3 regions of the Planococcus sp. TJ-201 genome follow, and region 3 is predicted to be linked to each of the others. Evidence: riboswitches for the same ligand, from Rfam matches in the RefSeq annotation. Region 3 holds a riboswitch; each other region holds the start of a gene.
What was found. Region 3 has a riboswitch for S-adenosylmethionine ahead of AC4EG4_RS03900 (methionine biosynthesis PLP-dependent protein). Riboswitches for the same ligand answer to the same signal wherever they lie in the genome.
Positions count from the first base shown of each region.

Region 1: linked by a shared signal. The riboswitch ahead of AC4EG4_RS15455 (methionine ABC transporter ATP-binding protein) and the one ahead of AC4EG4_RS03900 (methionine biosynthesis PLP-dependent protein) in region 3 are both predicted to bind S-adenosylmethionine.
Region 2: linked by a shared signal. The riboswitch ahead of mtnK (S-methyl-5-thioribose kinase) and the one ahead of AC4EG4_RS03900 (methionine biosynthesis PLP-dependent protein) in region 3 are both predicted to bind S-adenosylmethionine.

Region 1 is NZ_JBZDOG010000006.1:145,846-156,393, reverse strand. It holds gene sufC (Fe-S cluster assembly ATPase SufC) at 1-349, opposite strand, end outside; gene AC4EG4_RS15480 (YuzK family famiily protein) at 614-769, opposite strand; gene AC4EG4_RS15475 (hypothetical protein) at 1,026-1,556, opposite strand; gene AC4EG4_RS15470 (dicarboxylate/amino acid:cation symporter) at 1,657-2,829, opposite strand; gene AC4EG4_RS15465 (MetQ/NlpA family ABC transporter substrate-binding protein) at 2,985-3,800, opposite strand; gene AC4EG4_RS15460 (methionine ABC transporter permease) at 3,851-4,519, opposite strand; gene AC4EG4_RS15455 (methionine ABC transporter ATP-binding protein) at 4,512-5,537, opposite strand; SAM riboswitch class I at 5,626-5,730, opposite strand; gene AC4EG4_RS15450 (thioredoxin family protein) at 5,765-6,091, opposite strand; gene AC4EG4_RS15445 (toprim domain-containing protein) at 6,097-6,435, opposite strand; gene gcvH (glycine cleavage system protein GcvH) at 6,631-7,011, opposite strand; gene AC4EG4_RS15435 (arsenate reductase family protein) at 7,090-7,443, opposite strand; gene AC4EG4_RS15430 (acyl-CoA dehydrogenase FadE) at 7,924-9,705, opposite strand; gene AC4EG4_RS15425 (acetyl-CoA C-acetyltransferase) at 9,996-10,548, opposite strand, start outside.
Region 2 is NZ_JBZDOG010000003.1:108,926-119,473, reverse strand. It holds gene AC4EG4_RS08915 (dihydrofolate reductase family protein) at 1-38, shown strand, start outside; gene AC4EG4_RS08910 (ABC transporter permease) at 84-1,121, opposite strand; gene AC4EG4_RS08905 (sugar ABC transporter ATP-binding protein) at 1,045-2,601, opposite strand; gene AC4EG4_RS08900 (sugar ABC transporter substrate-binding protein) at 2,666-3,748, opposite strand; gene mtnA (S-methyl-5-thioribose-1-phosphate isomerase) at 3,745-4,806, opposite strand; gene mtnK (S-methyl-5-thioribose kinase) at 4,803-5,993, opposite strand; SAM riboswitch class I at 6,070-6,223, opposite strand; SAM riboswitch class I at 6,495-6,604, shown strand; gene mtnW (2,3-diketo-5-methylthiopentyl-1-phosphate enolase) at 6,680-7,894, shown strand; gene AC4EG4_RS08880 (2-hydroxy-3-keto-5-methylthiopentenyl-1-phosphate phosphatase) at 7,900-8,565, shown strand; gene AC4EG4_RS08875 (methylthioribulose 1-phosphate dehydratase) at 8,562-9,176, shown strand; gene AC4EG4_RS08870 (1,2-dihydroxy-3-keto-5-methylthiopentene dioxygenase) at 9,192-9,728, shown strand; gene AC4EG4_RS08865 (hypothetical protein) at 9,863-10,548, shown strand, end outside.
Region 3 is NZ_JBZDOG010000001.1:732,753-743,300, forward strand. It holds gene AC4EG4_RS03880 (STAS domain-containing protein) at 1-511, opposite strand, end outside; gene AC4EG4_RS03885 (cobalamin B12-binding domain-containing protein) at 486-1,145, opposite strand; gene AC4EG4_RS03890 (hypothetical protein) at 1,161-1,514, opposite strand; gene AC4EG4_RS03895 (antibiotic biosynthesis monooxygenase family protein) at 1,511-1,816, opposite strand; SAM riboswitch class I at 2,061-2,165, shown strand; gene AC4EG4_RS03900 (methionine biosynthesis PLP-dependent protein) at 2,239-3,372, shown strand; gene metC (cystathionine beta-lyase) at 3,356-4,528, shown strand; gene AC4EG4_RS03910 (Fe(3+) ABC transporter substrate-binding protein) at 4,880-5,947, shown strand; gene AC4EG4_RS03915 (ABC transporter permease) at 6,017-7,648, shown strand; gene AC4EG4_RS03920 (ABC transporter ATP-binding protein) at 7,650-8,393, shown strand; gene AC4EG4_RS03925 (NAD(P)-dependent malic enzyme) at 8,537-9,784, opposite strand; gene AC4EG4_RS03930 (SDR family NAD(P)-dependent oxidoreductase) at 9,907-10,548, opposite strand, start outside.

The DNA of each region.
Region 1 (10,548 bases), on a different contig from region 3:
TTTCGTCGCCTTCTTCACGTCGTGCGTTCATTGCAGAACGCATAAAGTCGGCATTGGTTACGCCAGAAATTTCGCTTGGGTATTGCATACCAAGGAAAAGGCCAGCGCGTGCGCGTTCGTCAACTTCCATTTCCAGAACGTCTTCGCCGTCCAACGTAATAGAACCTTGAGTGACTTCATATTTAGGATGGCCCATGATAGCTGATGCTAACGTAGATTTCCCAGTACCGTTAGGCCCCATGATTGCGTGTATTTCACCTGTATTAATTGTTAAGTCTACACCCTTTAAAATCTCTTTGTCTTCGATTTTAACGTGTAAATCTTTGATGACTAAAGTTGACATGTAAATACCTCCATAAAGTTAATTGTTGAATGGCAAACCATTCTTAATTAGTATCATTCTAATCTTAACCGATATCCACCCTACTGGCAAATCATTAAACTGTCTGCAAAGCTGTGGGAAATCATTTCAGAATACTGGATTTCTCACTTGTTTACTAAAATGCGGTATGATAACTGTCATATATTTTTATTTTCAATAAAAGAATCCTAATTGAGAATTTATATCAATAAAAAACCAGCATCCAAAGATGCTGGTTTACTTTTTATATGATTAGTCTCGATGAATCTGCCGTTCGATTTGGCTGGCTACTTTTTGGCCTAGCTGATAATCCTGCTCACGGCGCTGCTCGACTTCCAGTATTTTGTCAGGGTCATTTTGATACTCGTCAATTCCGAAACCATGTGCGTTTCTGAATGCCTGTTCCATTTTCTCCGTCTTTTCAATACCTTGCGAATCGATAATGAACCATTCCTTTCAATCTGTTGGTTTTAAGAATACCTTTATTAGTATACCCCGAAAAATATCAAATAAACACTCTAATAGTCTAATTAATCTGAAAACAGAACTTTTGTCTTATATTCTGTCTTCAACGAAATTTCCTTTTTGCATGCTTCTATTAAACTTTTAAAAGTATAGTAAAAATTGAAAGCCCTGGCGATTTCTCGCCAGGGCTCTGCTTTATTTATTGTGAGACTTCATTGTAAATGCTTGATGCCGCTAAGTCTTGCTCAACAAGCAATTCATTTAACATATCGTCTGCTTCTAGGAATTTTTCGTTAGCTGCTTCAAATGATGCATCTTTCGTCAATTCTTCCGCTTTCATTTCGTAAGATTCATGCATTGCAGTAAATGCGGATTCGATCGATTCTTGGTGCTCTTCTAATGCTGCAGGAATTTCAATTGTTTCTACTGCACTAGCTGCTTCTTCAGCAGAAGCGATGGCTGCGTCTTTCATGGTCTGCAATTCGTCGCCTTCTGGCAATGTTTCTTCTGCCTGGCTCATTTCGAATGCATTCAAGTCACCATCTACAGCATTGATCGTATTCGGAATGGACATGTAAAATTTCATCAATTCCTGCTTTACATCTTGGTTGCCTTCCGAAGTTTCAGCACCTGCTGTTTCTTCTGCCGGTTCTGTTGTCGTCGCTTCTTCTTCTCCGCAAGCCGTCAATAAAACTGCTGCTGATAAACCAATTGCCCATAATTTCTTCATGATGTTTTCCCCCTACTGTGTAATATCTTTGCTATAGTAGCACAGAAATTACCAATAGAATAGACCTTTTGAAATAGTTGTAATTGGTCGAATCAATCAATTATTCCAAACTTTTTCGGCCATTTGTGAAACGGTCGACAATATGTGCTAAAGCTCCGTCACCCGTGACGTTTGCTGCAGTACCGAAGCTGTCCTGTGCCATGTAAAGGGCGATCATCAAGGCAACCATTGTGGCATCAAACCCAAGCATAACTTCCAGTAAACCAATCGCTGCCATAACCGCACCGCCTGGAACTCCTGGTGCAGCGATCATTGTTACACCCAGCATTAAAATGAACGGGAAGAAATCGCCAAAGGTCGGGACTCCGCCTGTCAACAATACTACACCTATCGCACATGATACCAAGGTGATGGTACTGCCGGATAGATGAATGGTTGCAAACAAAGGAACGGTAAAGTCTGCCACCCGTTCATTAACTCCCGATTTACGGGATTGGCGCAAAGTGACCGGAATGGTTGCTGCAGAAGACTGCGTGCCAAGTGCCGTGAAATATGCCGGCATCATCGTTTTTAAGATTCCAAAAGGATTTTTCCCTTTTAATGCGCCAGCTGATGAATACTGAAGCAACAGCATGGTCCAGTGAAGGATCAAAATCATTAAAAAGACAATTGCGAACAACGATAAGATTTCAAATACTGCCCCGCCATAGGCCATATTGGCAAAAATACCAAAGATGTGGAACGGCAACAAAGGAATAATCACGTAAGAAATCGTCTTCTCAATAATTGCTTGGAATTCATCAAAAAATGAGGTCATGGTCTTGCTTCCTGTCGATGCCATGCCGATGCCGAGCAAGAACGCCAGGATCAATGCTGACATAACACCAAAAACAGGCGGCATATCAAGGGCAATAAATGTCGCTGCTAATGCATGCTCCGGATCTTCCAAGCTGCTTAAAGAGCCTTCCCGCATAACATTGGGCAAAACCGTGGTTGCTGCAAAAAACGCTAAAATCCCCGCTGTTACGGTAGATGCATAGGCAACTCCGGTGGCTACACCCAAAAGCTTGCCTGAACCTTTGCCCAATTTTGCAATTCCCGGAGCAATAAAGCCGAGAATAATCAACGGTACAATAAAGTTTAGAAAATTACCAAAAATCGTGGTAAACGTTGCGAATACCCGCACCATCCATTCTGGCGCAACCAATCCAATGAGAACCCCCAACACAATTGCCACGACAATACGTGGCAGCAAACCAAAATTGAATTTCATCAAATTGTCCTCCTCATATGAACAAATGCTTATTTTATATTATTCAAAAGTAGCACAGACCTTTTAAGAATGACAGCCATATAGGAAAACGCGAAATATTTTTATTATTTAAACAAAATAAAAAAGCATCCGTTGAAGGATGCTTTTTTACAGGATTATTCGACTGGTACGACTGAGCCGCCCCATTCTTCCAAAATGAAATCTTTAATTTCTTGTGAAGTTAACACTTCCACTAATGCTGCAATGTTTTCGTTTTCTTCATCGCCAGCGCGCACTGCAATAATGTTAGCATATGGAGAATCTGAAGACTCAAGTGCAATGGAATCTTCCATTGGGCTAATGCCTGCATCAATTGCATAGTTCGAGTTGATTAGAACTGCATCGCCTTCACCTGCTTCATACATTTGAACCAACAATGCCGCTTCGTAGTTGGCATCAAATTGAAGATCTTTCGGGTTTTCAACAACGTCGCTTACTTCAGCAGCTGTTTTTTCTACACCTTCAGCCAATGTAATCAAGCCTTCAGCTTCAAGCATAGAAAGAATGCGGCCGTGATCAGCAACCGAGTTGCTCATCAAAATCGTTCCACCTTCAGGCAGTTCATCAAGTGAAGCGTGATCCTGAGAGTAAACACCGATTGGCTCGATGTGAATGCTGCCTGCGTTTTCAAATTCGTAGCCATGATCCGCTACTTGCGACTCTAGGTAAGGAATGTGTTGGAAATAGTTGGCGTCGATTTCACCAGACTCTAAATCTTCATTTGGCAGGATGTAATCCTGGTATGTTTCAATTTCAAGTTCAATGCCCTGCTCTTCTAGAATCGGTTGTGCCTGTTCTAAAATTTCAGCGTGGGGCACGTTCGAAGCGCCAACGCGCAAGGTGCTCGATTCTTCTTCTTCGCTTGCCCCGCCATTTCCGCATCCTGCGAGTACTAAAGCTGTTAGTGCTGTTCCTGCTACAAATTTCTTCATCTGACTCTCTCCCTTTTCATGTGTTTTTATATAGTACGGAAAATCCGCTGCTATCGTTTGTCTGACTTAGTTGTTACCCAATCACCTATAAATTGAATAACGAAGACGATAATCAAAATTAAGATCGTTGCCATTAACGTGACATCTTCCCGGCTGCGCTGGAACCCGTCCAAGAAAGCCAAAGTCCCAAGGCCGCCTGCGCCAATGATGCCAGCCATTGCCGTGTAACCGACTAATGCAATGGCCGTCACCGTGATTCCGGAAATTAAAGCCGGTTTCGATTCAGGCAACAGGACTTTCCAAATGATGGTGCCGGTTGTCGCGCCCATAGAACGGGCAGCTTCGATGACCCCTTTATCAATTTCTTTCAAGGCAATCAGCACCATGCGTGCATAAAATGGAGCTGATCCGATGATCAATGCCGGCAATGCAGCGTTGGGTCCACGAATAGAGCCCATCAAGAATAACGTAAACGGAATCAATAAGATAATCAGGATGATAAAGGGAATCGAGCGGAAAATATTCACGAATGCCCCTGTCAGCCAGTTGACGACTTTGTTTGCCCATAATTGCTTTGGCGCTGTCAAAAACAGCAAAATGCCAAGGGCCAATCCAATAACAAATGTAAATACTGTAGACAATGCCGTCATGTAAAGTGTTTCAATAGTGGCTTCCCACATATTGTCCCAATCGACGTTCGGGAATAATGATTCAATCATTGTGCATCACCTCCGCTTGGACATCTTCTAACCGAAGGAATGCCAGTGCTTCTTCAATTTCTGCTGCTGAACCTTTCAATTGCAGGATCAACGTTCCATATGCCCCGCGCTGTGTGTGCGAGATATTGCCTTGAACAATGTTGACTTCCACTGCATGGCTGCGGATCAACTTTGTCAGAATCGGCTGTTCAGTTTGGTCTCCGACAAAGACCAATTTTACCAACTCGCCTGTCGGATACAATTCCCGAAGATTTTTGATGGTTTCGTGCGAATCACCGGAATCGGTAACCTGTGCCACAAAACGTTTCGTGATTTCTTCTTTCGGCGATTGGAAAACATTCAGAACATCGCCAAGTTCAACCACCCGGCCGCCTTCCATGACCGCCACACGATGGCAAATCTTGCGGATTACATGCATTTCATGAGTGATTAACACAATGGTCAAACCCAATCGTTTGTTGATGTCCACCAGCAGATCCAGGATGGCATCGGTTGTTTCTGGATCGAGTGCAGATGTTGCTTCGTCACACAACAAGACTTCCGGATCATTCGCCAGTGCCCGGGCAATGCCGACGCGCTGTTTCTGTCCGCCTGAAAGTTCCGATGGATACGCGTTTTCACGGCCAGTCAATCCAACCAGTTCGATCAACTCTTGAACTCGGTTGCCCCGCTGTGCTTTTGCCACTCCGGCAATCTCGAGCGGGAACTCGATATTCTCTCTTACTGTTCGAGACCATAACAAGTTGAAATGCTGGAAAATCATGCTGACTTTTTGGCGGGCCTTGCGCAATTCTCCACCTTTAATCGCTGTGATCGTCTGCCCGTTAATTTCGACTGTTCCTGAAGTTGGTTTTTCCAAACCGTTCAACAACCGGATCAACGTACTTTTACCAGCTCCGCTGTACCCGATAATGCCGAAGATTTCACCATCGGAAATGGATAAATCGACTCCGTCAACAGCTGTAAGAACTGCTTTGCCTGTATCGAATTTTTTCGTTACTTTTTTTAACTCAATCATCTCTTGAACACCCCTAGATTCTAAAAATAAAAAACCCTTCCGCGCAGAACTGAGCAGAAGGGCAAACGTATATTATACGGAAACCAATCTCTCATCTTCCAAAGCTTTCGCTTCGTGTGATTTGGCACCATTTCATTTTCATGACGGTTGCCGGGCTTCATAGGGCACTTCCCTCCACCACTCTTAATAAGAGTTTTGATATGAAATTATTTTATCAGAATCTCAATTTACCATGACGTGCTAAATTCGTCAACAGATTTCAACTTATCATATAAATATGGGACCGAATGGAAAGCATAAATCTTTTCCTCAATTTTGCCATTCTCCGTAATTAGCAGGCACGGCACACTTTCCACTTGGTATAAGCCTGCAATTTCTTGGACATAATTCAAGTTGGCTTTGCCGATTTCAAGATCCGGCAGCAGTTCTGTGACGACTGTCAACATCTTTGAAGCGACCTGGCAAGTCCCGCACATCGGCGTATATAAATAAAACGCAGTGGTCCGTTTTGTGTTTTTTTCTTTGATCCATTCTTTATGTGTCCATTCTTTCATCTTCTTCATCCCTCTATCAATAGCTTGTTGACCCGGACATTCGCTGCAATCAGCACATCCATCAAAATGCGAAGCGGTGTCGTTGAAACTTCCTTGTAGCTGCGATTCACATAGAAATGGCGGGCTTCCGGGAATTCACGTTTGACTAACTTCCGCAACTTTTCTCCTGAAGAATCGGCATCCACCAATATGATAATATCCTGATCTTCGTAAGGCAATAATAATTCTTCAAGCCGCGATGCACTTACTGTACCATTTGTGCAAAGAATCGTCACGGGTTCTGCAATGAGCGGCGCAATCCTCGACTTGTCGCTGATTCCCTCCACCACAATCACCTTTCCCATAAACATTCACCCCATCGAATATAGAATAAGAAAAGTCCTATTACTCAACTATACTAATTAATTCAATAGTTTCAAGAATATCACCTTGACGCCATAGAACCCTATTTCTTTCCTTGGGCCGTTTCAGCATTTTTTCCAATTCTATTCGGGGAGAAAAAAACAAAAAAGCGCCTAGGCATAGGCGCTTTCCAAAGTTTACTCGTTTGTCATTTCTTTGTATTGGTCTGCAGTCATCAGTTCGTTGACTTCTTCTTCAGAAGGGGCTTCGATAACCACCATCCAAGCTTGCTCGTAAGGAGATTCGTTGACGAATTCCGGGCTGTCTTCAAGCTCAGAGTTGACCTCAACTACTTTTCCGCTGATAGGTGCGTATAGTTCCGAAACCGTTTTAACAGATTCTACGCTGCCGAAGGGCTGATCTTTTTTCAGTTCTTCGCCAACTTGCGGAAGCTCAACAAAAACGATATCTCCCAATTCAGCCTGTGCGAAATGAGTAATTCCGATACGCGCATTGCCATCTTCGATTTTGACCCATTCGTGTTCTTTTGAATAACGAAGTTCTGCTGGTGTGCTCATCTTGACCCCTCCAAATTATGTAGTTCATTCATGTTCAGTTTGACATAAACAGCCGTGAAACACAAGATGACGCAGCCTTTATAACCAGCTCGTCCGGTAGTCCTCTTCTTTAAAGCCCAGTGTCACCTGTTTGCCGTCCCAAGCAAGCGGACGCTTGATCAGCATCCCGTCTGAAGCCAATAATTCCAGCTGCTGTTCTTCGGTCATGTCTGACAGCTTGTCTTTCAAGCTCAGTGAACGATAGACCAAGCCGCTCGTGTTGAAAAATTTCTTCAACTCCACCCCGCTTGCCTGGTAAATCTCTGTCAATTGTTCTTTTGTTGGCGGATTTTCTGCAATGTGAATTTCGTTATATTCGACACCGTTTTTTTCCAGCCAGCTTTTCGCTTTTCGGCACGTTGTGCATTTTGGATAAGCATAATAGGTAATCAAGTTAGAACCCCCTTTTTTCAAGCTTACCAAAAAGAACCCAAACGGTCGACGACAAAAAAACAGGCCAACCCAGATTTACTGGTTTGGCCTGTTCAGACTGTAGACAAAGGCTTACCCAAATGAATAGCCGTGCATAACCCCAACCGGTCAGGCCACTCCGCTTTCCGTGGGCTCAGCTTCAGCCTCCTCGTCACTTGCGTTCCTGCGGGGTCTTCAGCTTTCGCTGTCCCACAGGAGTCTGCGTGGCCAGTCCAATTGGGGGCGTGTGGTTCCAATCAAAGAGAGAAGCCTGTTCCTCACTTCACGCAAAAATTCGTAGCGCAAGGCGACGACTCAGCGCTTCGTCCGCCTGAAGCGCAGAATTCCGTATAAAACCCGACCAATTAAGATTTTATTCATTAGGTCGGGTAACTATTCTTATGTCTACAAGCTCAACAGGCACCCCCAACTTTACTGGAGGTGCCTGTTTTGAGAAAGCTATTACACAACGTATTTTTCGACATCGATTAGCTTGACAGCCGCTTCGCGTTTTTTCGCAATGACATTGTAAGGCGTTGAACGAGTCAATTTACGCAATGCAGAAAGCATCATACGCTGGTTGTCGCCTTCGATGGCTGCGATCAATGTTTCTTTCGCATCTCTTTCGATCTGGTCGAATGCTTCTTGGCAATAAATCTGCGTATACAATAGTTTCTGCTTGGCCTTTTCTTCGCCTGAAGCAGCGATTGCTTTTTCTGTACGCAATACGACCGACTCCATCGCAAAGACGCTGCTGACAATATCTGCGATGTTGACTAAAACTTCCTGCTCCGCTTCCAGTTTTGTCCCGTAAGTCTGAGCGGCAAGACCGGCCGCCAGCAAAGCGATCTTCTTAGCATTTTTCACCAAGTATTTTTCTTGGGCCAGCGCTTCTGTGCCGACTTCTTCTGGCATCATCATCAACAGCTCTTCTTGAAGCTGCTGTGCGTGCTGCAACAACGGCAATTCGCCTTTCATCGCTTTACGAAGCAATGTTCCTGGTACTAGCAAGCGGTTGATTTCATTGGTGCCTTCAAAAATACGGTTGATGCGTGAATCGCGGTAAATGCGCTCGATTTCGTATTCCTGCATAAAGCCATATCCTCCGTGTAATTGAACACCTTCATCGACGATGTAATCCAAGGTTTCCGTGCCAAAGAATTTATTCAGTGAGCACTCCACTGCAAATTCAGCGATCGAGTCAGCCACTAATTTTCCGTCTGCCTGCTGCTCATCCGTAAATCCGCTCATGCGGTCTTCGAACAACCCAACTGTGCGGTACACAGAACTTTCAACAGCATACAATTTAGAAGCCATCGTTGCCAATTTCTCGCGCGTCAAATTGAAGGAAGAAATCGGCGTCTTGAACTGCTGACGCTGGTTTGTATAAGGAATTGTCAATTCCATGGCGCGTTTCGATGCACCAATTGTGCCGACACCCAATTTGTAACGACCAATGTTCAAGATGTTAAACGCAATAATGTGTCCGCGTCCCGCTTCGCCCAATAGGTTTTCCACAGGAACTTCAGCGTCCTGCAAAACCAATGTGCGTGTAGAAGACGACTTAATGCCCATTTTCTTTTCTTCCGGTCCAACAGAAACACCTGGATATTCGCGTTCTACAATAAAGGCCGAGAATTTGTCGCCGTCAATTTTTGCATAAACTACGAAGACATCTGCAAACCCAGCATTGGTGATCCATTGCTTTTCGCCGTTCAAGACGTAATGCGTGCCTGCTTCGTTCAGTTTGGCTACCGTTTTCGCACCAAGTGCATCTGATCCTGAGCTTGGCTCAGTCAATGCATAAGCTGCGATCATTTCACCTGTTGCTAAGCGAGGCAAGTAGCTTTGCTTTTGTTCTTCGTTGCCGAACAGAACGATTGGCAATGATCCAATGCCGACATGTGCGCCGTGAGTGATTGAGAAGCCGCCTGCTTTAGACATTTTCTCAGCAATCAACGCTGAAGCGATTTTGTCCAAGCCTAAGCCGCCGTATTGTTCCGGTACATCTGCACCCAAAAGGCCAAGTTCTCCAGCTGTTTTCAATAGACGAACTGAGTGTTCAAACTCATGGTTCTCCAAGTTTTCAACGACTGGCATGACTTCGGTATTCACGTAGTCTTCCGTAGATTTTGCGATCATTTTTTGTTCTTCCGTGAAATCTTCCGGTGTGAACACACGTGACAGATCCGCGTCTTCGATTAAAAAACTACCGCCTTTTATCAATGTTTTTGATTGTTCCATTTTGTATTCCTCCTATTTTTTAATTGCTTTATGAATGTGTTTAAGTTGAGCTTAAATGATCACTTCTAATCCGCTTCGGTCGCTTTGGGCATGACTCCCGCAAGAAGCCAGGTAAAGTACACCTATCTCCTTGCTTCGCCTACCTGGACGCGCCGACGCTAATAAAACACATCTCTAACTAATTTCTATTTCTTCACTCTCTACTAGAGTGCAGTTCGAAACTAACAAGAATGTATAGAAAGCTGCGACTTTTCCAGATCTGACTTAAAATTTAATTATCAAATTCATTTCTACAACATTTCAAAGACGCCTGCTGCACCCATTCCGCCACCGATACACATCGTGACCACGCCGAACTGTTTGCCTTGGCGTTTTAATTCACTCATCATGCGGATTGTCAGGATGGAGCCTGTCGCACCCAGCGGATGGCCCAGTGCAATGGCTCCTCCGTTAAAGTTGACTTTGTCGATATCCAAGCCCAGTTCACGGATGACACCCAGCGATTGCGAGGCGAAGGCTTCGTTTAATTCCCAGACATCAATGTCTTCAATTGTTAATCCAGCCAGTTTTAAGGCTTTTGGAATAGCGACGACAGGACCAATTCCCATAACTTCCGGCGGTACGCCGCCTGTTGCGAATGAACGGAATTTAGCGATGGGCTTTAACCCGAGTGCTTCCGCTTTTTCACGGTCCATCACCAGCAACGCACCGGCGCCGTCGGAAGTCTGCGAAGAGTTTCCGGCGGTAACCGTTCCGCGTGCTGAGAAGGCCGTACGCAATTTGTTTAACGTTTGAATGCTGGTCCCGTGACGGACGCCTTCATCCATTTCGAACATAAAGGAT
Region 2 (10,548 bases), on a different contig from region 3:
CAGGGGTCCTCATCGCCAGCTACACTCCAGACAAATAACGGCAAAAACAAAAGGCTCCCATCTGGAAGCCTTTTGTTTTGCCTTTATGCTTTAGAAAATTTCTTTTTGGCGTAAACATACGTAACTGCCAGTGCAGCAACCAAAACACTGCCTTTGATAATATCAAAAGCATAATAAGGAAGATTCAGGATCGTCAATCCGTTCAACAGGATGCCGATAACTGCAGCGCCGAAAAATGTACCTAGTGCATTCGGCTTGCCTGCTCCTAAAACCGAGTAGCCGACAAATACAGCTGCCACTGCTTCCATCATCAATGGAGCTCCTGCATCAATCTGCCCTGAACCAACGCGTGCCGTGAACAAGATGCCGGCCATTGAAGCAAAAACACCGGATATGACATACGCCGTGAATTTCACTTTTTTGACGCTAACACCTGACAAGGTAGCCGCTTCAGCATTTCCGCCTGTCATATACAACACTCTTCCCCAACGCGTGTGGTTAAGCACGACGTAAGAAGCGAGCACCATAACAAGCATGATCCAGACCGGAACCGGAAGACCCAGCATTTGTCCTTGGCCAATCCACAAAAAGGCTTCCGATAATTGCCCGGGTGCAGTTCCACCAGAAGTCAACGGCATGTTGTTGTAGATTGAATAGCCTTCCGTATAGGTCCGGTGCAGTCCGGCCACAATGTACATCATACTCAAGGTCGCCAACAGATCCGGAATGCCGATAACCACAATGAGGAAGCTGTTGACCGCCCCGACCACAACGCCGATCAATAGCGGCAAAACCAGTACCAGCCATAGTGGCATATCGTACCAGACCATCAACGAAGCGGACACAACAGTCGATAACGACATGGTTGAACCAACAGATAAATCAAAGCCATCCACCACCAGCGTGAATGTCACTCCCAGAGCAAGTAAGGTAACAATGGAAATTGAGCGCAGAATGTCTGAGAAGTTGCCGTATGTGAAAAAAGAGTCGCTAATGGTACTAAAATAAAAAATAATGAAAATAAGGAGAGCGATGGCGCCGTATTTAAATAGAAACTGAATCGCGTTTTCCTTCACTGAGTTCTTGTTTTTCCCCAAGCTCTTCTTTTCCGCCACTTGCATACAATAAAATCCTTTCTTGGGTCGCTTCTTGTCGTGATAATTCTTTCACGATTTGACCATTGTACATTACGAGAATGCGATCGGAAATCCCGATGGCTTCATGAATTTCGCTTGAAAAATACAAACACCCTTTGCCGCTTTCGGCTAATTGGCGGATCAACCTAAAAATATCAACTTTTGCTCCAATATCGACACCTTTGGTCGGCTCATCAAACAAATACAGGGAGGAATTGAGTGAGATCCATTTGCCAATAGCCACTTTCTGCTGATTTCCTCCACTTAAATGAACAAGCGGTGTTTCTGTACTGCCGGTTTTGATGCGCAGCCGCTCAATGATTTCATTGGCAAAACGCTTTTCGGCTTTCCGGTCCATCAATAGGCGCTTAGAGAATTTTTTCAAGTTAGGAAATGATGCGTTGGCTTCCAGTGATTCCTGAACAAACAACCCTTCTTTTCGCCGCTCCTCAGGAATCAACGCCATTCCTGCTTTGATGGCGTCTGCTGGATGTTTGATTAGAGCGTTTTTCCCGGCAAGCTTAATTGTTCCGGATGTTAAAGGCGTTCCGCCAAACAGCGCTTTTGCCAGCTCCGTTTTTCCCGCACCTACCAGCCCGACAACGCCCACCACTTCTCCTGCTGCTACTGTCAGCGACAGGTCTTTAAGCTTTTGGCCATCCGATAAATTAGCAACTTCTAGCAAGCCGGTTCCGATGTCATGCGCACGCGGCTCCAATTCATGGCTGAGCGCCGCACCGAGCATCGCTTCGATGACCCCGTCCTGATCGGCCTGAGCCGTATCGTAAGTTTGGACAAGCGTCCCTTCGCGCATGACGGTGATCCGGTCGCTGATTTCAAATACTTCAGGCAGGCGATGCGAAATGAAAACACAGCCGACACCTTGTGCTTTTAGTTTTGCAATCACCGTATACAACTTTTCCGATTCATGAATCGATAGAGGTGCTGTTGGTTCATCGAAAATAATAATTTTTGCCGAATGAACCAATGCTCTGGCAATCAGTATCATCTGCTTTTCTGCCAAGGTTAGGAGTGCCGCTTTCTGTTGAACATTGATGTTTTCTGCCTGCAGCTCATGCAGCACCGAGCGAGCCTGTTCATTGATTTTCTGCTTGGAAACAAACAGCTTTCCTTTTTCTGCAAAGGTATCCAGGAGAATATTTTCCGCCACGGTCAACTCGGACACAATGGCGGTATCCACTTCCTGGTAAACACAATAGATCCCTTGCTGCTTGGCGGCTTTCGGTGATTCCAGCCGAATGGCTGCACCGTCCAGATAAATCGATCCTTCATCCTGTTGATAGACGCCTGACAAAATTTTGATTAAGGTACTTTTTCCTGCACCGTTAACACCGAGAATGGCATGGACTTCGCCTTTTTTCAATTGAAACTCTGCTCCTTGAAGCGCCGTAACTGCACCGAATTTCTTTCCGATAGCATTCATCGAAAGCAACGGTTCTACCATAGAAATGCCCCTTTCTGATAAAAGAGCTGTCCCCATCTTTCAGGACAGCTCGAACTGGTAAAGATTATTGGCCTTCCAATTCGCGCAGGTCATCTGTATAACCTTGGTCGCTTGCTCCCCAGCCTTCTACAAATTCACTCAACTCATCTGTTGTCACCGTTTCTTCAGGCAAGTTCTCCGTCTCAATAAACACCGGCTCCAAGACTACTTTTTCTTCCGGCTCCTCACCATTCAACAACTGATAGAGGTAACGCACTTGAATGCGTCCAATATCTGCTGGATCGACAGCTGCAGAAGCTACCCACGGGCTGCCATCTTTTTGCATCAATTGCAAATCTTCATCGCTCATGTCAATGCCGTAGACCTTGATATCGGTACGCCCTGCCTGTTCAATGGCACGGACAGCACCTTTTGCAAACTCATCCCAAGAAGCCCAGACCGCTGTAATCTCTCCTTCGTTCGGGTATTGCTTCAAAACAGCTTCCATCTGTGATTGTGTATCCAATGCCGTGTTGTCAGTAGCAGCTCCAAATGCTGTAACTTCCTGGATGCCCGGATTGTCCGTCATGAATTTCTCGTAAGCAATCTGGCGTCTTTCCATTGGTGCAAAGCCAGCTGTCCAAATTTTGACAATATTAGCTTCGCCGCCATTATCTTCGGCCAGTTTTTCCAATGTCATTTCCGCCATCTGCTGGTCTCCCTGCTCTAAAGAAACAACGCCTTCCACATCAATGCCCGTATCAAACGCCACTACCGGAATTCCAGCTTCCAGCGCTTTTTCAACTCCTTGGTTCAGCGCTTCTTTTGTTCCATGGTCAATCAAAATGCCGTCGACGCCTTGATTAATCGCTGCATCCAAGTTAGATGCCATTTTCGCCAAATCGCCTTCTGAAGTGAAAACGGTCGCTTTCCCACCGAAACTCTCAACTTGCTCTTCTACTCCCGCAATGTACTGAGCAGAAAATGTACCCAAGTTGATTTGCATGATCAATGCAATTTCCTTGCCGGCAAGCGGATGATCAGAGGCTTCGCCTTCTGTATCCGAAGAAGTTTCTTCTTCACTGACGTCCCCTTGCGGTTGGCATGCGGCCAAAAACATACTGATAAATAATAATGCGGCTAGCAGCCAGATGGATTGTTTTTTCATAATCTTTCTCCTTTTCCTGCAGATGCACCGAGCAAATCAGGGATGTTTTTTTGATAATCGGATTGGATAATGCCTTTTTCAGTAATGATCGCGGTAATCAAGTGTCCCGGTGTTACATCAAAAGCCGGGTTAAATACTTTTGTGCCAAGCGGCGCTACCGGTTGTCCGTTCATATGGGTAATCTCTTCCGGGTTGCGCTCTTCAATGGGAATCGCGCTTCCGTCTTCTATCGACAGATCGAAAGTTGAAGCCGGTGCTGCCACGTAAAACGGAATGCTGAAGGCGGCAGCCAGTAAGGCCAAATTATAAGTTCCAATTTTATTTGCCGTGTCGCCATTGGCTGCAATGCGATCGGCACCGACAATGATGGCTTCAACCCCTTTTGCTTTGATCGTGTGTGCAGCCATGCTGTCAGTGATCAACGTAACGTCCACTCCAGACTGCTGCAGCTCCCATACCGTCAGGCGTGCGCCTTGATAAATCGGCCGGGTTTCACAGGCGAACACTTCAAATTCACGTCCCCGCTCGCTGCCCAGGTGAAACGGCGCTAATGCAGTGCCGTATTTTGCCGTAGCAATCGAACCGGCGTTGCAAATAGTCATTACCCGCGTTTGCTCTTGCAGCAACACCAGTGCATGCTCGCCAATGCTGCGGCACGACTCTTCATCTTCCTTGTGGATCTGGACTGCTTCCGCCTGAAGCAGCAGTTTGGCTTGTGGTACGTTCTCTGCTTCTCGAAGCTTATCTTTCAGTCGGCTAAGCGCCCAGCCAAGATTGACTGCGGTCGGTCTGGAAGAATTCAAGTATGCGGCATCTTTTTCAACGTATTGCTGAAAAGCTTCCAACGAATCCGTATCGTGCCGCTTGGCGCCGTTAGCCAGTCCATAAGCTGCAGTGATGCCGATGGCGGGTGCTCCGCGAACCTTTAATGCAAGAATCGCATCGTAAACGTCTTCGACGGTTTCAAGCGTCACATATTCAATGGCATGCGGCAGTTTTTGCTGATCTAAAATGGTCAGCTGCTGGCCGTCCCATTTGATGGATAAGGGGATGCTCATGTACGGGCCTCCTCAAGAATTTGCAGTACATCGTTGATCGATGTGATTTCCTTGCGCTGTAAAATCAAAACCTGGCCAGTCTGCAATGCTTGCTTCTTGAAGGCGATTCGCTTACCTGCGTCTTCGATGCTGTCCAGATCTTTCACATGTGCCAAGCCGATGGTTCGGCGAATTAATTCGCATCCTGCAAAACCGGCTGCATCTGTCAGCACTTTCTCAAGCACATGCTCCAGGTAGCCCTCTGTCTCCTTGAACGATTCCACACTATATTTTTTCCATAGCTCGGTGAATGAAGAAGCGAAGACATCCCAGGTCTTTCTGATATCTTCTACCATCACTTGGCGATTCTCATCTTCGCGTGTGATCGACTGGAAAACTAAGTTCGCCAGGAACAAACCAACATCAAATCCAATCGGACCGTAAAAACCGAATTCGGGGTCGATCACCTTCGTTTCCGTCTGGCTGGCAAAAATACTGCCGGTGTGTAGGTCGCCATGCAGCAGAGCTTCCGATTCAGTCAAAAAGCTTTTCTTTAATTTTGCTACTTCGAGCTGAAGCTTCCGGTTGCTCCAGATCGCTTCTGCCGCTGATTGAAGCTGCGGTTCGTAATCGTTGGTATCGAGATCAAAAAATGGATCTGTAAAAATGAGATCTTCCGTAATCTTGCATAATTCGGGATTGGAAAACTCCGCAGCCAAACGCTTTTTTTCAAAAGGATGCAAGCCGTAATCCGATGTGTGGAATAAAGTCAGTGCCAAGTATTCACCGATGTCCTGCGACAATCTCGGGAAATTCCGTCCGTGGATCAACCCTTCCCGCGCAATCTCCAGATGAGACAAATCTTCCATCACCGTAATGGCCAACTCTTCATCTGTTGCAAAGACTGTTGGCACGAGTGACGGGACAAATTCTCCGTGCTTTCTGAGGACATTCGCTTCAATCGTCGCGCGCTTTAACGTCAACGGCCAGCTTTCGCCGATAATCTTAGCGTATGGCAATGCCTGTTTGATGATCAGCCGCTTTCCTGTATTTGGATCTTCGATTTGGAAAACATAATTCAAGTTGCCGTCGCCGATTTCCCGGCAAGTCAATTGGGCAGCAGGGTCAAATGTATGAACCGTTTTTGCCAGCGCAATCGCTGTTTCTTCCGTTAAGGCTTTATAAGTAGCGGGAACCGTAAGTGTCATTGTAAATCTTCCTTTCATATGCAATATAAAAAGCCTCTTTCATAAAAGAAAGAGGCCAGAATAAGAGATTCCATGCCTCTTATCTTTCAGAAATAAATTTCTGATGGAATTAGCACCGTGCCTTGCAGGATTTTCATCCTGGCGCATAAAGCGCCCCTTCTCACGAAGGTATTACGGTCGGTTGCTGGGCGTCATCGGGCCAATATCCCTCTGCCAGCTCTTGATAAGAGTACTACGTGTTATTTAATTTAAGTTATGAAAAGAATCCTATCACGATTCAGAATTAACTGTCAATCCATTTTTCCAATAAAAACAATTTTATGATAACGGAGTTGACAGATTTCTGCGCACATGAAATAATCAGAATTACTTTACTAATCTTGTAGTGGAAGAAATCGCTTCAGGCGGACGCTTTCCGCGGACGAAGCGGATTTGTGGAATATCAATTGATAAAAACCGATAGTCTGACTTAATAAATCATATTTACCCAATTTCATATCTTTCTTATTTAGAGCAGGTGGAGGGACAAGCCCTATGATACCCGGCAACCGGTCCATTGATGGACACGGTGCTAATTCTTGCAGCCAGAACCGGTGGCTGAGAAATAAGAAGTTGTTAACGCCCTTAACCTCTTCTTATTTGAAGAGGTTTTTATTTTTTAAAATTTGCATGGGAGTGTGGAATACATGAGCGTTTTGACTGCTACATATCAAGTCTACGGAAAACCGGGTTCGTTCGAAAAAAAAGCGGACGGCATCGCTTTGGGACTGACCATCGGTTCTTGGACTGACTTGCCGCTGCTTGAACAGGAACAACTGAAACACCATAAAGGAAATGTCGTCTCCATCGAAGAATTTGAACAAGAACGCCACCCGCTAAAACCGGATTTAATAAAAGCAGAGCTTGAAATTGCCTACCCAAGCGTGAATTTTTCGGCTGACCTGCCTGCCATTTTGACTACTGTTTTCGGCAAATTGTCGTTGGATGGCGAAGTAAAGCTATTGGATCTGGAGTTTAGCCACGACCTGCTTAGCCACTTTCCTGGACCGCGCTTTGGCATCGAAGAAATTCGCGACACTCTTGGCGTTGGAGGACGGCCGCTTCTCATGAGTATTTTTAAAGGCGTCATCGGCCGTGACCTGGATTTCCTGTCCGCTCAATTGCGTCAGCAGGCATTAGGCCGCGTGGATCTGGTCAAAGATGATGAAATACTATTTGATAACCCACTAACTCCTTTTGAAAGCCGCATTACCACGGGTAAACGAGTGCTTGATGATGTCTATGAAGAAACGGGACACCGAACGCTTTATGCGGTGAACCTGTCAGGGAGAACTTCAGAACTGCGAGGAAAAGCACGGAGAGCACGCGAACTTGGAGCAGATGCCTTGTTGTTCAACGTTCATGCGTATGGGTTGGATGTCTTGCAGGAGCTTGCTGAAGATGATGATATCGCCTTGCCGCTTATGGCGCATCCCGCTTTTAGCGGTGCCTTCACTTCTTCTGCCTTCTATGGCCTTGCGACACCGCTGGCCCTTGGAAAACTGATCCGATATGTCGGCGCTGATTTTTCGCTGTTTCCTTCACCTTACGGCAGTGTTGCACTGGAAAAAACGGCAGCCCTGGCACTCGGCAAAGAACTGACACGGGACAGCCCGCTAAAACGCAGCTTTCCAGTGCCATCCGCCGGAATTCATCCGAGGCTTGTGCCTTTGCTGATGGCGGATTACGGAATCGACAGCGTCATCAATGCCGGAGGCGGCGTTCACGGACATCCCGCTGGAGCAGCTGGCGGCGGACAGGCATTCAGACAAGCCATTGACGCCGTGCTGCAGGGAGAAACCTTGCAGAATGCCGGCAAACAGCATAAAGAATTGCAGACAGCACTTGAACTATGGGGGTGAAAACAGTGAACAAACCGATTATTTTTTGTGATTTTGACGGTACGATTACAGCTAATGACAATATTATTGCCATCATGGAAAAATTTGATCCACCGGGATGGATACCGGTCAAAGACCAAATTCTCGACCAATCCATCTCAATACGTGAGGGTGTCGCAAAAATGTTTTCCTTGCTTCCGGTTTCGGAAAAAGACGAAATTATTTCCTATGTTTTGGAGCAGGCGGAAATACGCGAAGGATTCAGCGACTTTGTCGCCTATTCGAAAAAGCAGAATTTGCCTTTGTATATTGTTAGCGGTGGCATTGATTTCTTTGTCCATCCGCTACTTGAACCTTTCGGACCTTTTGATGACATCTACTGCAACAGCGCTGACTTTTCAGGTGATCTTATCAAACTGGAATTTCCGCATGGCTGCGACGATGCCTGCACAAGCCAGGGCTGCGGATGCTGCAAACCATCTGTCATCCGGGATCTTTTGGACAAAGACACGAAAAGCATCGTCATTGGAGACTCCATCAGTGACTGGGAAGCTGCAAAAGAAGCGGATTTCGTCATTGCTCGGGATTTGCTGGCTGAAAAATGCCAAGAAGCGGGCATCAATTACGAACCGTTCGAAACGTTCCACGAAGTTATTGCGATTGTTGATGAATATATAGGGGTGAAGTCATGACCCTTTTGCATGAAAAGTGGCGGGAATTGGCGGATGTCAAAGACGAACTGGCCGTGCGCGATTGGTTTATGGGGACCAGCGGCAATCTTGCCATCAAAGTGGCGGACGAACCGCTCGAATTTCTGGTAACCGCGAGCGGCAAAGACAAGAAAAAACGTACAGATGAAGATTTTCTGCTTGTCGATGCCAATGGTCAGCCCGCTGTTGAATCAACGTTGAAACCATCTGCTGAAACCTTATTGCATTGTATAATTTATGGAAAGACCAGCGCCGGGTGCAGCCTCCATGTCCATACGGTCGCCAATAATGTCATTTCTGAATTGTACGGCGACGCCGGAAAAATTGATTTTCAGGGCCAGGAATTGATCAAAGCTTTTGGATTGTGGGAAGAGGACGCGGTACTGAGCATTCCCGTCATCCCCAACCATGCAGATATTCCAATGCTCGCCAAAGAATTTGACGCATTCGTTACTGCTGATAAAGGAGCGGTGCTGATTCGCAACCATGGCATTACCGTCTGGGGAAAAGATGGCTTTGAAGCGAAAAAACTGCTTGAAGCCTGTGAGTTTTTATTTCAATATCAATTGGCATTGCAACTACACCTAAAATAAGAGAGGAAGATTAAAATGGCGATTATTAAAATTCAAGGAACAAATGAAACAATCGAAGCACAAACAGAGGTTGCAGCTTTTTTGGAGCAGCAGGAAGTTGTTTATGAACACTGGGACAACACTAAATTACCCGAACACCTTCGCGAAAAATTTGATTTGAGCGATGAAAACAAAGATGAGATTCTTCAAGCATTCAAAACCGAAATCGATGACATTTCAGAACGTCGCGGCTATCAGGCAGCGGACATTATTTCGCTGTCAGACTCCAACCCAAAACTGGACGAGTTATTGAAGAACTTCCAGCGCAAACACATCCATACAGATGATGAGGTGCGCTATATTGTTAGCGGACATGGCGTATTCATCATCCAAGGAAAAGACGAACGCTTTTTTGAAGTCCACCTGACTCCAGGCGACTTGATTTCGGTACCTGAAAATATCACACACTACTTCACACTTGCAGATGACCGGAAAGTTGTAGCGGTTCGCATCTTTGTCACAACCGAAGGCTGGGTACCAGTTTATCAGGAAGAAAACAGCATTCAAAACTAATAAGGTGGTTCAAAGATCCGACATAGTCGGATCTTTTTTTATTTGAAAAAATAGGTAATTTTTTTATATTTTAACCAATTTTAAGCTATAATAATTTCCAAGATATATTTTGCAAATAGAAAAGAGTGATATGAATGAAAAAAGTGTTTCTCTCCCTTTTGGCAGTTGTTATTTTATTTGGACTCCCTATTATGATTTGGTTTTTTCAGGAAGAAAAAATAATGAATGTAGCGATTATTGACAAGACGGTTCCGACAGAAAGCTATCGGGAGCATAAAGGGCTGACATGGCTGCTGAATCACCACCGCTACATATCCGACTCCCAAGGCACGTATAATGCAGATACGGATTATTACGGGTTTGTTCCGGATGAAGAAGCAGAAAGCTACACGATTCGTGAATTGCCTGAAGACTTGTCTGGGACGGACCTCATTTACTTGGCAGATTCTTATGGGGTTTATGAAGAAGATCTTCCGTGGCAATCGGCAGAAAAAGACCCGGGCACTTCGTCTATGATTTCCGGTGGACTTCAAATGGATGAATGGCAGACCATCAAAAAGCAGGTAGAGTCTCAAGGAACGGACTTGGTCGTTGAGTTTAATACTTTTGCTTCCCCCACTCCAAAAGAAGTCGCGCAAGACATGAACGAATTTCTGGGACTCGAGTGGAGCGGCTGGAGCGGACGCCATTTTGTGGACCTTCAGGCACCTGAAGGCGAAGTTCCTCAGTGGATAGTAGACAACTATGAGCAAAATGATGTGAAATGGAATTTTGAAGGTCCAGGATTTGTCTTGGTGAATGATGCCGAAGGCGAGATTGT
Region 3 (10,548 bases):
GAAAACGAATCACTTCAATTTTTTGAGGATCCAAATCGCCAAACAGCGGAATCAATACATGTTTTTTGCCGAGATCGATGCAAGGCGCAGATAATTGCCTTACCTGCTGCAACAATTCTTCAGTGCGCTCTTTTTCAAGAAGCAGATCATAATTGGTATCCTGCAAACGAGTTCGTAGGCTTAACAATTGACTCGTTACTTCGAGAAGCCGATTGCCTTTTGGAACTAAGACGATATTCAGACAGAAGTCGCTGTCCCACTTGCTGTAGACGTCTCCAAGAAATACTTCTTGGGTTGCTGAAATAAAATTTAATTCCAGAGGTTCAGCTAACCGGTCATTTAAAAGAAATTTACGCGCCTTTTCTCTGCTTCCGTCATCAAGAATTTCCAGAAAAGAAGAGCAGTCGCCCACCAATTTTCTCGCTTCCTCAGAATATTCAACAATGGCCAGTTTACTATTCAATTTAAAAGCAGGCAGCGGCCATTCATCCAATTGAGATGCTGAAGTCATTGTCAGGTTCCTTTCCAGTTTGGATCCAGCTTTTTAGTTGGTCCAATTCTTTAACGATGATGATGCCTTCGGTTTTGGAAGCCGGCCACTTCGCTATTGAGACAGCTCTTCCTCCTAAAACAACCGTCGGGTTAAATTTAAGTGCGACGAACGACTCTGCATAGTTTTTTAAAACAGGAAGCCGATATGCCAAAGCAGCCGATAAGGCGATGACATCAGGTTCCCAGCGCTTTGCAGAATCAATAGCCGCATCAAGCGGCAAGTTTGGACCCAGATACTGAACCTCCCAGCCGCACTCCTTAAATAAAGAAGCCACCATTTTCAAGCCAATGTAATGGTCTTCCCCTTCAGGGCCAAGCACCATGACTTTCTTTCTATTGGGAACTTGTACCGGCCGACGCACTTCCGTAACCGATACTACAAAATCGCAAATGGCAGTTGCTAAATGTTCATCGGCAACTGTGATAACATTCTTTTCCCATTGCTCTCCGATCCAATACATCGCAGGAGTCAATACCCATTGGTAAAGTTCTTCTTTTGTATGTTCTTCTAAATACGTTTGGACTAGTCGTAAAGCTTGCTCTTCATTGCCAGCCAAAAATAAATTGGCCAGTTCTTGTGATGTACTGTTCATGTTCCCCTCCTTACTTTATGAAGGGCTTAATACCGCAATCGCATTTGTTAAACAACGCAGCATAAAGACTTCTTCATCTGTATCTATATTCCCTGGCAAAACTTGTTGTAAGCGTTCAAAATTATCAATAATCAAAACCGTCTCCACGTTGCGGCTGGTCAGCACAGTTTCAAGCCAGAGGACGTAATCAGTAAATATTTTTTCATCGTTAAGGGAAAATGCAGTATCCAAATGATCCAGGTGATGATGATTATCTTTTTCCGTGTGCTCATAACCTCTCTCGCCAAAACGTTCCCATAGCGTTGGGTAAGCATCATATATACTTTTCGCGGTATCAGCAGCAATTTTATTTTTAGTCTCTTTGTTCATTCGGCCACCACTTCATACTGCCTTACTGTTGGAATGATTTTCGCCAATTCCTGGTCCGGATAATTTTTTTCCATGTCGTGGATTTCCTTGAATTCCTGACTTTTCACCCAGTTCATATAAGCTGTTTTCGATTGCCATTCCATATGCACTGTCAATTCATTTTTTCTTTTGGTGTTTTGAATAAGCCTGAACAAATGAAAACCTTCCGCCGAGTCTACACGTCGTGAACGTTTTTGATAAATACCGATGACTTCTTCCGTTTTTCCAGGCGGAACCACCACTGTCGAGGTAACAATATACATTCGCTTTCCCCTTTGCATAGAAATTTCATTCAACCATTATATCATTTTGACAAACGAAATAAAAGATTGATTCGTTTCCATACAGAGACGCTGAGCTTTTGGGATACTTCAGCTTTATTGCTTTCCTCTTCGTTTCATAATATCTTTTTATTTCAATTATTTGGTTTTCTCTCTTGCTTTCCGATACTAAATGAATTAAGATTAGAAACATCGAAACAGACCAACTTATAACTTTATATGATATTTCTTATCTAGAGAGACGGAGGGACTTGGCCCTGTGAAGTCTCAGCAACCAGTCTGACGAAGACTACGGTGCTAATTCCAATAGGCGCTGCCTACCAGATGAGAAGAATGCATTTCCAGACAGGGGCTTTCTTCTTTTGAAGAACAGCCCCTGTTTTATTGTTGAAAGGATGAGTGAAATGACAAAACACAGCTTGGAAACGTTATTGGTTCAACTAGGCAATCGCAGCGACGCGGCAACGGGAGCGGTCAACCCGCCCATTTACTTATCGACGGCCTATGAACACCAAGGGCTTGGGCAATCAACTGGCTATGACTATACACGAACAAAAAATCCAACGCGTTCTGTTCTGGAAGAAGGATTTGCAGAACTTGAGGGCGCAGATGCCGGATTTGCCTGTAGTTCCGGCATGGCAGCCATCCAACTGGTTTTGTCTCTTTTCCGTCCAGGCGATGAACTATTAGTGCCGGAAGATATTTATGGTGGAACTTATCGCCTATTGGACCATTTTGCAGCAGCTTACAATATCCACCCGAAATATGCAGCGTTTGAAGATGTACAGGACACCGAAGAAAAAATTACGATAAATACCCGGGCACTCTTTATTGAAACACCGACCAATCCGCTGATGCAGGAAATCGACCTTACCGCTTATGCCGGATTGGCAAAAAAACATAATCTGCTCTTGATTGTCGACAATACATTCCTTACTCCTTTCTTCCAACAGCCGATCGAATTGGGAGCAGATATCGTCATCCACAGTGCCACAAAATACATTGGCGGACACAATGATGTTCTCGCGGGTCTAGTTGTTGCAAAAGGAGAAAGCATCTGTCAAAAACTCTCGATGTTCCATAACTCCGTCGGCGCGGTACTGTCGCCTTTTGATTCTTGGCTGCTAATCCGTGGATTAAAGACTTTGCCTCTGCGCATGCGTCAACATGAAGCCAATGCAAAAGCGATTGCCGCTTTTCTTGCCGAGCAGCCCGCGATTTCGGATGTACTGTATCCCGGAAGAGGCGGCATGCTGTCATTCCGCTTGCAGCAAGAAGAATGGGTCGGACCTTTCCTGGAAAACATCAAGTTAATTACCTTTGCCGAGAGCTTAGGCGGCGTTGAGAGCTTTATTACGTATCCCGCTACCCAAACTCATGCAGACATTCCATTTGAAGAACGCACCAAACGCGGTGTTTGCAACCGACTACTGCGCTTCTCGGTCGGTGTCGAACTCGCTGAAGATTTAATTGCTGACCTGTCACAGGCATTTTCGAAATTGAAAGAGGAGGTTGTTGAATATGACGGATCGTATTGAAACCAAGTTTATCCACTCTACCGGAGTTGACCCGCAAACTGGGGCCGTTAACGTACCCATCTACTTATCTTCCACATTTCATCAGAAGAGTCTTGATTCGTTTGGGCCTTTTGATTATAGCCGCTCTGGAAATCCGACTCGTCTGGCATTGGAAGAAACTATCGCTAACCTAGAAGGCGGCAAACGTGGATTTGCCTTTTCATCAGGAATGGCTGCTATTTCTTCCGCTTTCATGCTCCTATCTTCAGGTGATCACGTCCTCGTCTCAGAGGATGTCTACGGGGGAACTTACCGGTTCATTACCGAAGTTTTGGATAAATTTAATATCGAGTACACATTCGTCAATATGACCGATTTGAACGAAATGGCGAACGCGATCCAGCCGAACACAAAAGTGGTTTATTTGGAAACTCCATCTAATCCGGTCATGAACATTACAGATATCGAAATCGCTGCAAAACTAGCGAAAGCCAATGGCTGCCTGACATTCGTCGACAACACATTCATGACGCCCCTTTACCAGAATCCGTTGGCGCTTGGTGCAGATATCGTTCTCCATAGCGCAACGAAATTCCTGTCAGGACACAGCGATGTCATCGCAGGACTTGCGGTGACTAAAGATGAAGAACTTGGAAACCGGCTGGGCTTTATTCAAAATACTTTTGGTTCGGTTCTAGGCGCACAAGATTCTTACTTGCTGATTCAAGGCATCAAGACATTGGGTGCCCGGTTGGGACAGTCGTCCGAATCGGCACGCACAATCGCAGAATATCTGCATAACCATCCATTGATCGAAGAAGTTTACTACCCAGGATTTTCATTTCATCCTGGCAATCCGATTCACGAACGCCAGGCCAGAAGCGCAGGCGCCGTTCTCTCCTTCCGCTTAGCTGATAAAAAATCAGCCCGTGTCTTTGTGGATCATTTGAGAATTCCCGTATTTGCTGTCAGCCTGGGTGCTGTTGAATCGATCCTGTCTTACCCAGCAACCATGTCCCACGGCTCAATGCCTGTCGAAGAACGTGAAAAACGTGGAATCACAGATGGCTTGCTGCGCTACTCTGTTGGCCTTGAACATCCGGATGATCTGGTCCAAGACCTAAATCAGGCATTGGCCCAAGTAGCCCGCCGTAATGGGCTGAGTATTGCTAATTAAACCAAGAACTTGCCGTATCAACAAAATACTAAATTATTGCCGAATTAGAACCCTTTTGCTAGTTAGCTAAAGGGTTCTTATATTTTGCGCAAGCCCGTTTTTCTAATGCGGAAATAACTCAATATACGGCTCCAAACCTGTGAAAGACGCAGAATCTCCTCCTTATTTTCTTTCTTAAAAAATGAGGAGTAAGATGAACAAGGCTGCTTCCCGCTATATATTCGACATATATATTGATAAAATATTGTTTTCCTCAAAATCTGGTTGACTTTATCAGTTAGCACCTTATAATTGAAAATGAGAATGATTTTCATTTGAAATATAACTTATACAATTAAGGGAGAGACACTCATGAACAAACTGATTTACGTCGTTTTGGCATTTTTACTTCTTGTTTTAACAGCATGTGGAAACACGGATACATCCGCTCCTGCAGCAGATGGCAATTCTGAAGAAGCAGCGGAAAGCACAGAGGTTAACTTATATACCGCAAGACATTATGATGTAGACGATGAATTATACAAAAAATTTGAAGAGGAAACCGGCATCAAAGTAAACCTCATCAAAGGGGAAGCAGATGAATTGCTCGAGCGCATCAAACGCGAAGGCGATGGCACCGAGGCAGACTTGTTCTTGACTGCTGATGCTGGCCGCCTGTTCCGTGCAAAAGATGATGGCTTGCTGCAAGCAGTATCAAGTGACCTGCTAAACGAACAAATCCCAGAAAATTTCCGTGACACTGACCAAATGTGGTACGGTTTAACAAAACGTGCACGCGTCCTTGTTTACAACAAAGAAACGGTAACACCTGAAGAATTATCAACGTACGAAGCGTTGACAGAAGATGAATGGAATGGCCGCGTATTAATTCGTGGTTCCGAAAATGTCTACAATCAGTCGTTGCTTGCTTCATTCATTGAGTTAAACGGTGAAGAAGAGGCAAAAGAATGGGCCGCAGGATTGGTAAACAATTTTGCACGTGACCCTGAAGGCGGAGACCGCGATCAAGCTAAAGCTATTGCGGCAGGCGTGGGTGATGTTGCGATTATGAATAGTTACTATTTCGGACAAATGCTGAACTCTGAAGATCCTGCAGAAGTTGAAGTGGCAGAAAGCCTTGGCCTGTTCTTCCCGAATCAGGAAACAGACGGAACTCACGTTAACGTTAGTGGAGCCGGTGTTGTCAAATCATCCCAAAATAAAGAAAATGCGATAAAATTGTTGGAGTTCCTATCTGCTCCTGAAGCACAAGGAACATTTGCAGAAGCGAATTATGAATACCCAGTAAATGAAGAAGTAGAACCATCTGAACTGTTAAAATCATGGGGTGAGTTCAAAGAGCAGGATATTTCGTTATCGGCTCTTGGAGAAAACAATGCCAAATCAATTTTGATTTTTAATGAAGTCGGCTGGAAATAATCAATAGGCTCGACCCTTGCTGCATTTTGCAGCAAGGGGTTTCTTGTTATTGGAAAGGTGGACAAAGCGATGCAAAGAAGATTGGCAAACGTAAATATTTGGACGGTCACGGCCATGGCGATTATCGCTGCGTTGTTTTTGCCGAACATCACAATTGTGACGGGGCTTTTTACTCCCTCTAATGAAAACTGGGAGCATATGAAAGAGTTCGTTCTGTGGTCGTTCATCAAAAACTCATTGATTCTCGTTGTCGCTACTGCCGGCGCAACGATATTCATAGGCTTGAGCCTGGCTTGGCTGATTGCCCAGTACCAGTTTCCTTTCCGGCGATTTTTCAAATGGGCACTAATCCTCCCTCTTTCCATACCACCTTTTATTGGAGCCTATACGTACCACGGAATTTTCAACTATACGGGTGTGATACAGACCACACTTCGTGATCGTTTTGGCATGGAACTAAATCCGGCTTACTTTGACATCATGAATTTGCCCGGTGCCATTTTTATTTACACAGTTTTTCTCTATCCTTATGTCTATACCATTACACAAGTTTTCCTGTCGCAGCAATCTGCTTCTTTGATAGAAAGTACACGGCTTCTTGGAAAAGGTCCATGGCGCACTTTTTTCCAAGTGGTTGTACCGATATCCCGTATATCCATCATTGCTGGCGCCAGTTTAGTCGTTTTGGAAGTGTTGAACGATTACGGAGTGGTGAAATACTACGGCATCCAGACCTTTACAACGGGTATTTTTCAAACTTGGTTTGGTCTTGGAGATATTGAAACCTCCATTAAGTTGGCAGCTTCTTTAATGGGCTTTGTAATTGTCATATTGCTGATTGAAAAAGTGCTGCGAGGCAGGCGCCAATATAGCTATTCTTCCACCAAGGTTCGTCCGCTGCCCTTGATTCAATTAACGGGTTGGAAGGCAGTCGCTGCTGCTGGTTATTGTTTAAGCATACTGGCATTAGGATTTTTCATACCGATTGCTCAATTGATCGAGTGGACGATTTTAACGTTTGGAACCATTCCATTAGATGAATTTATGTCCTATATGAGAAATTCGATTGTCGTAGCAGGCTTAAGTGCGACAGCCATAATTGTGTTTGCATTAATTGTTGGCAACTTTGCACGCCTGGTCCAAGGAAGGTTCGCTAAGTTGTTGCCAAAACTGACAGTTCTCGGCTACTCTATTCCTGGCGCCGTTATAGCGGTGGCAGTCGTAACCGCCTTTGTGGCATTGGATGAATTTCTCGCGCCGCTTTACCGAATGGCTGGCATGAATACGACGCTGGTTCTTAGTGTCAGCATCATCCTGCTCATCACTGCTTACATCATTCGTTTTTTTGCCATTGGCTACAGTTCTATAGAGACCGGTTATGACAAAATCGGTACTGATTTTCAGGATGCCTCCCGCCTCCTTGGAGCTGGGCTGACAAGAACTTTCTTCAAAGTAGATATGCCCATGATGAAAGGTGCCATCATTAGTGGATTCATCCTTGTTTTCATTGATGTGCTGAAAGAAATTCCATTGACTTTGATTTTGAGGCCTTTTAATTTTGATACACTTTCCACAAAAGCTTTTCAATACGCAAGTGATGAAAAAATTATGGAAGCTTCCCAAGCTTCTTTATTGATAGTAGGTATCAGTGCCCTGGCCATTGTGATCTTTTATAAGTTTCTCGAGAAGGAGATGGACTGACATGTTTGTATCAATCGAAAATCTTAGTTTTTCTTATGCCAATACAAAAGCAACTGCACTCAATAGTTTTTCATTGCAGATTAAAAAAGGCGAGGTCATTTCGATTCTAGGGCGGAGCGGCAGCGGCAAAAGCACTGTTTTGCGCCTATTGGCCGGACTTGAAAAACCTTCTGTCGGCAAGGTTTCTATCCAAGATGAAGTGCTTGTGGATGACCGGACTTTTGTACAGCCTGAAAAACGTGGAATCGGCATGGTTTTTCAAGACTACGCATTATTTCCACATCTGACGGTTGCCGATAATATCATGTTCGGGCTCTTCCGAATGAAACGGGCAGCCAAGCGAATCCGCCTTCAGGAAGTTTTGGAGCTGGTGGAGTTGCAGGGCTATGAAAAACGCTATCCTCACCAACTGAGCGGCGGCCAGCAGCAACGTGTAGCAATTGCCAGAGCGCTCGCTCCAAATCCCCATCTCCTGCTGCTTGACGAGCCGTTTAGTAATTTGGATGCCGAACTGCAGGAAAAAATACGCAAAGAATTACGAGATATTTTGAAAAAAGCAAATATCACATCCATTTTTGTTACCCATGATGAGAAAGATGCCCATATCCTGGCAGACCGCATCGTCAAAATTAAAAATGGACAGACTGAGTTTATTGGTCGCCCATGTGACCTGATTGATGTTTATCGCCAGGAACAGCATAATCTACCGGCTGTTTCAGAAGAAAAAGAACTCATTTATACGTAAAAATAGCCAGCACTCGCTTTTTAACAAGCGAGTGCTGGCTATTTTTTATTGCTTATAGGGTTTATTTGAGTATTGAGCATTTGCAGTCGTTCAGAGAAAACGCAAAAAACCCATCCGTCATTAAAACGGATGGATTTCTTCTATTATAATATGCGATTATCTCCGACCGCTGACAAACTCGCTGTTTTTTGCAGAATATCGTCCTTTTCGATTGTTTTGCGGGCAACACCCGTTTCAATCGCCGCTTTGGCAACTGCGGCTGCAACCGCTGATGCGACGCGTACGTCGAATGGTTTGGGTATGACGTACTCTTCATGCAATTCATGCGTTTCCAATAAGCCTGCAATCGCTTCAACTGCTGCGATTTTCATGGCGTCGTTAATGTCTGTCGCCAACACATCCAACGCTCCTCTAAAGAGCCCTGGGAAAGCTAATACATTATTGACTTGGTTCGGAAAATCAGAACGTCCCGTACCGACTACTCGCGCCCCTGCTTGTTTTGCTAAATGCGGCAGAATTTCAGGATTGGGATTGGCCATGGCAAAGATGATGGCGTCGCTGTTCATGGTGCGAACCATTTCTTCGGTCAATGCGCCTTCTGCCGAAACCCCGATAAAGACATCTGCCCCTGCGATGACATCGGCCAATAATCCTCTCTTGCGTTCGTAATTGCTCATTTCAGCCACTTCTTCTTTAAATGGATTCATGCCCTTTTCGCGCCCTTTATAGATGGCCCCTTTCGTGTCACACATGACGAGATGGGCAAAGCCAAATTTGCTCAGCAGTTTGACGATGGCAATCCCTGCAGCGCCTGCACCGTTCACCACAACTTTGGTTTCTTGAACATCTTTGCCGACCAACTTCAAGGCGTTGATCAAACCAGCAAGAGTAACAATGGCTGTCCCATGTTGATCATCGTGAAACACGGGAATGCCCATTTCCTTCTTCAGACGCTCTTCCACTACGAAACAAGTAGGGGCTGAAATATCTTCGAGATTGACGCCGCCAAAGCCGGGTTCCAGCAATTTCACCGTTTGGATAATCGTTTCTGCATCTGTCGTGTCCAAACAGATTGGAAAGGCATCCACTCCTGCAAATTCTTTGAATAAGATAGCCTTTCCTTCCATCACTGGCAATGCGGCAAGCGGACCAATATTGCCAAGTCCAAGGACTGCAGTGCCGTCTGTAATTACTGCCACCATATTGCTCTTCATCGTATAGTCATGGACCTTTGCCGGATCTGCAGCAATTTCCCGGCAAGGTTCAGCGACTCCTGGAGAATAGGCGAGGCTCAAGTCTCTTTCATTTTCTACTGTCACTTTTGACCGAATCTCCAGTTTCCCTTGATGCGCCCTGTGCAGTTGCAACGAATCGTTTTTCAGCGTAGACATGTGCCTCATCTCCCTTTATGCATAATGGTTTATTATAAAGGGTATTCGCTTAATTGAAAGACTTTTCTGTCAATTTAAAAATTATTCAGACTTTAGGCGGAGGGAACAACAAAGCAGCATTTTCAGATTGCTGTCCAACCCCCATCAACTTTGATGGTTTCACCGGTCACAAAATTTGCCAAATTGGATGCCAGATACAGTACGGCTCCAGAAATATCTTCCGGCTGAGACAACCCATCCAGCAAGATCCGGTTGTCGACATCCTGTTTAAATTCCTTGTCTTCGAACATACTGGCAGTCAACTCGGTTTCAATGAAAGTCGGTGCTACTGCATTGACATGTATTCCCTGCTTTGCCCACTCTACAGCCAATGCCTTGGTCATCTGAACGAGGCCGCCTTTGCTTGAGCAATATGCTGCGCGCTTCACATAGCCAACAAATGCCATTTGAGAAGCAATATTGATGATGCGGCCGCTGTTTTGCTGGAGCATATACTTGGCTGCTGCCTGGCTCGCAAAAAATGCCGTTTTTAAATTTAGATCCAGTACCGTGTCCCAATCCTCTTCCGTCACTTCTATTGCAGGTTTGGCGATATTGACTCCAGCATTGTTGACCAGCACATCAATGGTGCCAAACACAGAAGCCGCTGCATCGATCAGCTTTCGGACTTCTGCAATATCGCTCAAATCTCCTGAAACCGCCATGCATTTCGGGTTATGCCTTTGCAACTCTAAAAGCGCAACGTCAAGAGCCGTTTTATTTCT